Regions from separate parts of the Microbulbifer bruguierae genome, predicted to be linked through region 1. Evidence: predicted binding sites of a transcription regulator. Region 1 holds the regulator's gene; the other holds the start of a gene.
The links. The regulator LexA, encoded in region 1, represses DNA repair genes until DNA is damaged. The targets are predictions, from matches to a motif close to ACTGTNTNTANANACAGT.
Positions count from the first base shown of each region.

Region 2: a site for LexA is predicted at 1,542-1,559, ahead of recN (DNA repair protein RecN). Genes of this name have one in related genera too.

Region 1 covers NZ_CP118605.1:681,968-685,764, reverse strand. The annotation lists gene topA (type I DNA topoisomerase) at 1-663, shown strand, start outside; gene PVT68_RS02945 (DUF6586 family protein) at 660-1,202, shown strand; gene PVT68_RS02940 (hypothetical protein) at 1,275-1,529, shown strand; gene lexA (transcriptional repressor LexA) at 1,621-2,229, opposite strand; gene PVT68_RS02930 (LOG family protein) at 2,445-3,086, shown strand; gene PVT68_RS02925 (DUF6763 family protein) at 3,165-3,497, opposite strand; gene PVT68_RS02920 (TetR/AcrR family transcriptional regulator) at 3,707-3,797, shown strand, end outside.
Region 2 covers NZ_CP118605.1:3,813,939-3,817,735, reverse strand. The annotation lists gene dnaK (molecular chaperone DnaK) at 1-423, opposite strand, end outside; gene grpE (nucleotide exchange factor GrpE) at 687-1,286, opposite strand; gene recN (DNA repair protein RecN) at 1,586-3,238, shown strand; gene PVT68_RS15740 (1-acyl-sn-glycerol-3-phosphate acyltransferase) at 3,387-3,797, shown strand, end outside.

The DNA of each region.
Region 1 (3,797 bases):
CTGTTGGACGAACAGCGCAAGCTGCATATTTGTGGCAACAACCCGGATTGCAGCGGTTTCGAAGTGGAAAAGGGCACGTTCAAAATCAAGGGCTATGACGGTCCGCTGATCGAGTGCGATAAGTGCGGTAGCGATATGCAGCTGAAGTCTGGCCGCTTCGGTAAGTACTTCGGTTGTACCAATGAGAGTTGTAAGAACACCCGCAAACTGCTGAAAAATGGTCAGCCTGCGCCGCCGAAAATGGATCCGGTACCAATGCCGGAGTTGGCGTGTGAAAAGGTGGATGACACCTATATTCTTCGCGACGGCGCTTCGGGCCTGTTCCTCGCAGCGAGCCAGTTTCCCAAAAACCGCGAAACCCGCGCGCCGTTGATCAAGGAACTGTTGCCTCACAAGGATGAGATTGATCCCAAATACAGCTTCCTGTTCTCTGCGCCCACAGAGGACAACGAAGGCAGGGATACGGTAGTGCGTTTTAGTCGCAAGACCCAGGAGCAGTACGTACAGACCGAAGAGGACGGCAAGGCGACCGGGTGGAAGGCGTTCTATCATGACGGTAAATGGCAGGTAGAAGCGCCGGCCAAGAAGAAAGCCCCGGCGAAGAAGGCGGCCACCAAGAAGGCACCAGCTAAAAAGGCTCCTTCCAAAAAGGCCAAAACTTGAGCAATCCCTACACCGGACTCGTCGCCGCCGCATTGCGCAAATGCCAGCTGTTGTTAAACCGGCTGGAGGCTGAGGGCAGTGGTGATCCGCTGTGTCAGTCAGCTCTTGGTGAGGGGGCGCTGTTGCAACTATGGCGTGGCTATCGCGCTTTTCTGGCTGAGCAGGCCCATCAGTTACAGCTGGGTGTAGCACCTGGACGCGAGCCGGAGTCGGCTGGCCAGCTGCAGCAGCTGGTGGCACAGAACGGCAAGTTCAGTGCGGAAATTGCGGAGCTGGTCAGCCTGGCGGAGAATCCCGACAGTTGGTATCGGCAGATGGACACTGCCTGGCGGTGCCTGTGGCACGCACCCCAGGCACCGTCCACTCGGGCGCAAAGCGCCGCCACAGGTGCCGCAGTGCAAACCCTGATCCCGGTGCGGCAGGTAGATGTAAGTTCAGGCTCTGGGAGCTCCCAGCTCGATGCGCAGAGTTTACGAGAGTGGCACCGTGCGCTTTCTGAACTGGTGCAGCGCCAGCGAGCACAGGGGCAGGAGTGGTAGGCGCGGCGCACTGATCAATTGTCTCCCCCTGTGTTACACTGCCCGCAAATCACGCTGTAACTGGAGAAGTGAATGTCTTCCGAGACCTACGAAATCATCGAGTTGTCCAATGGTGATGTAGCGCTGCGACGCGCTGGTCACAAAGAGGACCCGTTGGTGCGTATTCATTTTTCCGCTGAAAGCCTGCATTTTTTGCAGGAGCACAAAATTGCCGTTGCCCGAGCCATGCTGGAGGCGGGGATAGAAGCGGTTCAGGAAATCGGCTCGCTGGAGCCGGAGCCCTTTGAGGACGAAGAGGTGGACGTCACCGAGCACACCATCCACTGATACAGCCATCCACTGAGACAGCTTGCACAAACGAAAACAGGGCCCAATGGGCCCTGTTTTCGTTATTAAGGCAGTGATTTTCCAGTGAAAATCAGTTGGTGTTCTGGCGAATCACACCAACCGCCAATCCTTCAATGGCAAAGTTTTTGTCCCGCATATCCACCTGGATGACCTCAAAATCTTCATTTTCCGGTAGCAGCTGAATCATTGCCTGATTACCGCGGCGTTTGAATCTCTTCACTGTCACTTCATCCTCGATCCGCGCCACCACTATCTGGCCGTTGCGAATATTGTCGGTACGCTGTACTGCGATCAGGTCGCCATCCAGAATACCGGCATTTTTCATGCTCATGCCGTGTACTCGCAGCAGGTAATCCGCGGGTGGATGGAAGAATTCCGCGGGGATTTCGCAGTATTCCTCAATGTTTTCCTCAGCCAGGATGGGATTGCCTGCCGCGACGCGGCCGACAATCGGTAGCCCGGCTTGGTGGCCTGGGATTCGAATGCCACGGGAGGCACCGGCCACCATTTCAATGGCTCCTTTACGCGCTAGCGCTTTGAGGTGCTCTTCCGCGGCGTTAGGTGAACGAAAGCCGAGTTCCTGGGCGATTTCGGCCCTGGTGGGCGGATAGCCGGTTTCGTCCAGGTAAGATTTGATGAGCTCCAGTACCTGAGCCTGGCGGGCAGTGAGATTTGTCATGGGCGCCTTCCTGTTGTCTGTATTTTTATACAGTTGCTGTGATTATATACAGATCTGACATCCACGCAATCTTCTCAGGGCGGCGCATTACGACTGCTAGACTTGATGTGTCCCGGGATTTTTGTGGTCTGCGGATGTGAAAAGGATTACTGCCGCAACCGCCACAGCACAGAACTCCGGAAAAATAAGTAGTAATAGCGATAAGGAGAAGGCATATGCTGGATGCAAAAATGCCGGAAGCGTGGCGGGTGCTGCGCATACAGTCGGAACTGGTTGATGGCATTGAGCGCTTGATTACATTGAAAGGCGCTGTCACGGTTTTCGGCAGTGCACGCTTTCATGAGAATTCCCCAGAGTATCAGGAAGCGATGCGCCTGGGAGAGTTGCTGTCCACGGAAGGTATTCCTGTACTTACTGGCGGTGGGCCCGGACTAATGGAAGCGTGTAACCGGGGTGCATTTCCTCACGCGGGATCGTCAATCGGGCTCAATATCGAGCTCCCCTTTGAACAGGTACCAAATCCCTACCTGGATATCGGTCTGCATTTCCGATACTTCTTTGTGCGTAAATTCATGTTTGTTAAACACGCCGTCGGGTTTATCGCGCTGCCGGGCGGATACGGCACTTTGGATGAGCTGTTCGAAGCGCTGACATTGGTGCAAACCCAGAAGGTAAAGCGGTTCCCGATAGTCTTAGTTGGTAAGCGTTACTGGGCGGGTTTGATTGATTGGATGATGGAGACGGTACTTGAGCGGGCGTGCATCGACGCCGGTGATCTGGATTTGTTTAAACTCGTCGATACCGTGGAAGAGGCTGCGGAGATCATTATTGATTATATTCGCGAGCACAACGGGTGACGCGTGCCTTGACGGCCACCCGTAGCAGCGCCAAGGCAAGCCTTTGAATGGTTTTGCCTGAATGGGGCAGGGCCATCGCTAGTATCCGTCGTCATTGCCCGGGAAGCTTTCGCCTTCGAGTTTGTCGATAGCGCTCTGTGCCGGAGAAAATACCGGGCTCCTGAATCCCGCATCTTCCTCATCCTGCATCTCTTCCGCCGATGAGCCATAGCCGGCATTGGCATCTTCCGGTGCTGCGGCGCCAACAAGTGGCAAGCGAGGCCAGCTTTGGAAGTCGATCTCATCCAGAGAACCGTCTTCATATTGAATTTCTATGGTGCGGGAGGGCTGGTCTACAGCGACGACCTCAAACACGTCGCCACTTTCGAAATTTTCAAACCAGCTGCCTATTTCCGGAGCAATTCTGGCCATGGTGCTGTCCTCCTTTCTCTATGGTTTGTGGAGCATTGCCCCCCGGCACAGATTTAGTATCTCTGTACCCAATCTAGTGTGCCCGCCTGCCCATCCCTAACTTCCCCGTATGATCTCGCGCTGGCCTTCAAACCCGAGTGTTCCATTCGGTGCCGACTGTGCTAGTCTCAGGGTTTAAACAATCGTTTTAATTGTTGGTTTGAATTGGCATGAGTCAGCTGGATACCGTCAATCGCATTCTCGACGCCGCGGAAGTGTTGTTCGCGGAGCGGGGGTTTACTGAAACATCGCTGCGCACCA
Region 2 (3,797 bases), 1.3 Mb from region 1:
GGTGATCACCGCAGCGTCTACTTTCTCACCGAGGAAGTCTTCCGCGGTTTTCTTCATTTTTTTCAGCACTTCCGCAGAGATCTGCGGCGGTGCTTTCTTGTCGCCCTTCACTTCTACCCAGGCGTCGCCATTGTCGGCTTCAACGATGGAGTAAGGCACCATTTTGATGTCTTTCTGTACCACGTCGTCTTTGAACTTGCGGCCGATCAGGCGCTTGACGGCGTACAGGGTATTGGTCGGGTTGGTCACAGACTGACGCTTGGCAGACTGGCCGACCAGTACTTCGTTGTCGTCAGTGAAGGCAACGATGGAGGGGGTGGTACGGTCGCCTTCGGCGTTCTCGATTACACGCGCCTTGTCGCCGTCGAGTACAGCCACACAGCTGTTGGTAGTACCCAGGTCAATACCGATGATTTTTCCCATTTGTATGATTCCTCACTCTGCGGCGCGCGCCTTCACTATGCCTGGCGCTGCGCGGTTGTATTCGGTTGAAGCTTATATTGGTGCCGCCGTTTCATTTTCAAGGGCGCCCAGCCAAATGTCGTTCCGACAGCGGCACACGGATGTGCCGACCGCAAAGCAACGTATTCCGTTGTATTGCGGGAGCCCGGTGCGGACACGCGCCGCAGCGGGCGTTTTTCCATGATGTAGGGGAGCATCACGGAAAACTAAACACGCTCAAAAAATCAGGGTGCCTTGCTGACAACCACCATCGCCGGTCGCAGCAGACGGCCGTTCAAACGATAGCCTTTCTGGAACACATCCAGCACGGTGTTGGGCTCCACATCCCCGTTCGGCACCTGGGTCATAGCCTGGTGCAGCTCCGGATCGAACGGCTCGCCGGCCGGGTCGATCACTTCCACACTGTACTTGCCCAGCGTGTCGAGGAAGGACTTGTGGGTCAGCTCGATACCTTCCACTACCGCCTTATGCGCCTCGTGCTCACTGTCGATTGTGGACAGGGCCCGCTCCAGGTTATCCACCACCGGCACCAGGTCCTTCAGCAACTTCTCCAGGCCGAACTTGTGGGCCTTTTCCACGTCCTGCTGGGCGCGACGGCGGGCATTCTGCACCTCCGCCTGGGCGCGCAGCACCATGTCTTTGTGCTCGGCGAGCTGTACGTGCAGGGAGGCCACCTCCGCTTCCAGTGCGCTCTCACCGGCATCTGCTGCCAGCTCCGCTTCCAGCGCCTCTTCGGCGGCGTGCTGCTCTTCCGGGCTGGGGGTTTCCATCTCGGCGTGGGCTTCTTCGCCGATCTGCTCTTCTTCGCTGCGCTCTTTGGCCACTGCTCTCTCCGTCTGTGTCCGCTGGTCTACTGCCAAATAGGTCAAATGACTGAAACCCGGTTTAGCCAGGTCTGGCCCCGGGATGCAGAGGTATATGGGGGCAGCACTATGCACTTCAAGTGTCCCGTCACCGGCGAAATGAAGATCCACCCGCGACCAGCAAATATACCGGGCCGTGCACCGCCCCTGCGCGAGCTACCACTGCGATCTGCGCACATTTCTCCGCTCAGGGTGATTGAAAGGATGCCGCCAAATACTGTATAAACAACCACTGTTTAGATAGCCATGAAAATAATCCCATGTTGCTACATCTGTCTATCAGCCAATTCACCCTGGTCGACCAGCTCGAGCTGGAGTTCGGCCCCGGTACCAGCACCCTGACCGGCGAAACCGGCGCGGGTAAATCCATCACCCTCGACGCTCTCGGCCTCGCCCTCGGAGACCGTGGCAATGCCGAGCTGGTACGCGCCGGTGCCAACCGGGCGGACATCCACGCCACCTTCGATATAGCCGATCACAAAGAGGCCCGCGACTGGCTGGAAGAACAGGAGCTGGATGCCGGCCGCGAAGTAATCCTGCGCCGCACTATCGGCGCCGACGGCCGCTCCCGGGCCTATATCAATGGCCAACCGGTGACCCTGCTGCAACTGCGCACCCTGGGGGAGCAGCTGATCGATATCCACAGCCAGCACGAGCACCAGTCCCTGCTGAAAAAGGAAACCCACCGCCGATTGCTGGATGAATACGGCCACGCCGAGGGCCAGGCCGCCGAAGTGCGTATTCACTTCAAGACCTGGCAGGACCAGTACCGGCGCTACCGCAAACTGGCCGACAGCGCCGAGGAAACCCAGGCGCGCCGGGACCTGCTGGAATACCAGCTGGAAGAGCTGGAGCAGCTGGACCTGAAAGCCGGGGAACTGGAAGAACTGGAGAGCGAACAGCGCCAGCTGGCCAATGCCGGTGACATCCTCAACGGCAGCTACCAGCTTGCCGCGCTGCTCAATGGCGGCGAAGGGGATATCGCCGAGCAACTGCACCGCGCCCTGCAACTGGTCGGCGCCATGCCCGAACAGACCCCGGCGCTGGCGGAAGTGGCGCAGATGCTCGACAGCGCCCGCATCCAGGTAGATGAGGCGGCCAGCACCCTGTCCCGCCATATCGACCGCTTCGAGATGGACCCCGAGCGACTGGCAGAAGTGGAAGAGCGCCTGTCTGCCATTTATTCTGTAGCACGCAAGCATCGGGTTCAGCCGGACCAACTGCCGGAACTGCAGCTGCAATGGCAACAGGAACTCGAAGAAATCGGCGCGCCAGATGCGCTCGACAAGATGGCGGCGGATTGTGATCAACTGGAGCAGGCATACCGCACCAGCGCCGCCAAACTGACCAAACTGCGCAACGCCGCCGCCAAGCAACTGGCCACCGCCGTCAATGCACAGCTGGCCGACCTGGCCATGCCCCATGCACGGGTGGAGCTGGCGCTCACAGAGCAGGAAAAACCCTCTGCCAGCGGCCTGGAGGAAGTGGAGATACTGATCTCCACCAACCCGGGGCAGCCGCCACGGGCACTGGGCAAGATCGCGTCCGGCGGCGAACTTTCCCGGGTCAGTCTCGCCGTTCAGGTGGTCACTGCCCAGACCTCCCGCACCCCTACCCTGGTATTTGACGAGGTGGACGTCGGCATTGGCGGTGCGACCGGCGACGTGGTCGGCAAGTTGTTGCGTCAATTGGGCGAACGCGGCCAGGTTATCTGCGTCACCCATCTTGCACAGGTGGCAGCGCGCGCCCACCGCCAGTATCTGGTGGAAAAGCACAGTGATGGCGAAGCTGCGTTCGTGGCCCTGCGGGAGTTGAAAAACGCCGAGCGCAGTGCCGAAGTCGCCCGCATGCTGGGCGGTGAAGCTACCGCGCAATCCCTCGCCCACGCGGAGGAAATGCTGAGCCGCCGCTAAATCCAAGCCTCAACAGTCACAGATAAGTGGGCCCCGGACCACCACCGGGGCCCAAATTGACCGAAAGTGCACCTCAATTCACTTTATACTGCTGCGCCTTTCTGAAGTTGCCCTGACTACACTATCGGGCAGAGAATTCGGTCAAATCATGCAAATTACCATTTTCAACACCCCCATCCTTACCCCCTGCCTGCGCCTGGTTGCACGTCTGCTCCTGAAATTGCACGGCTGGAAAGTGGTCGCCGACGAGCGCGCCCTGAAGCTGAAGAAGTATGTGCTGCTGGCGGCGCCACACACCTCCAACTGGGATGGCTACTTCTTTATCCTCGCTGCGCTCAAGTTGAAGGTGAACCCGCAGTGGATGGGCAAAGACAAACTGTTCAAATTCCCTCTCGGCGCCACCATGCGCTGGTTCGGCGGCATCGCGGTGGACCGTAGCAAGGCCAACAATCTGGTGGAGGCGACCGTCAATCAGTACCGGGAACGGGATGCGCTGGTGATTGCGGTACCGCCGGAAGGTACCCGAGGCAAGACCGAGCGCTGGAAAACCGGCTTCTAC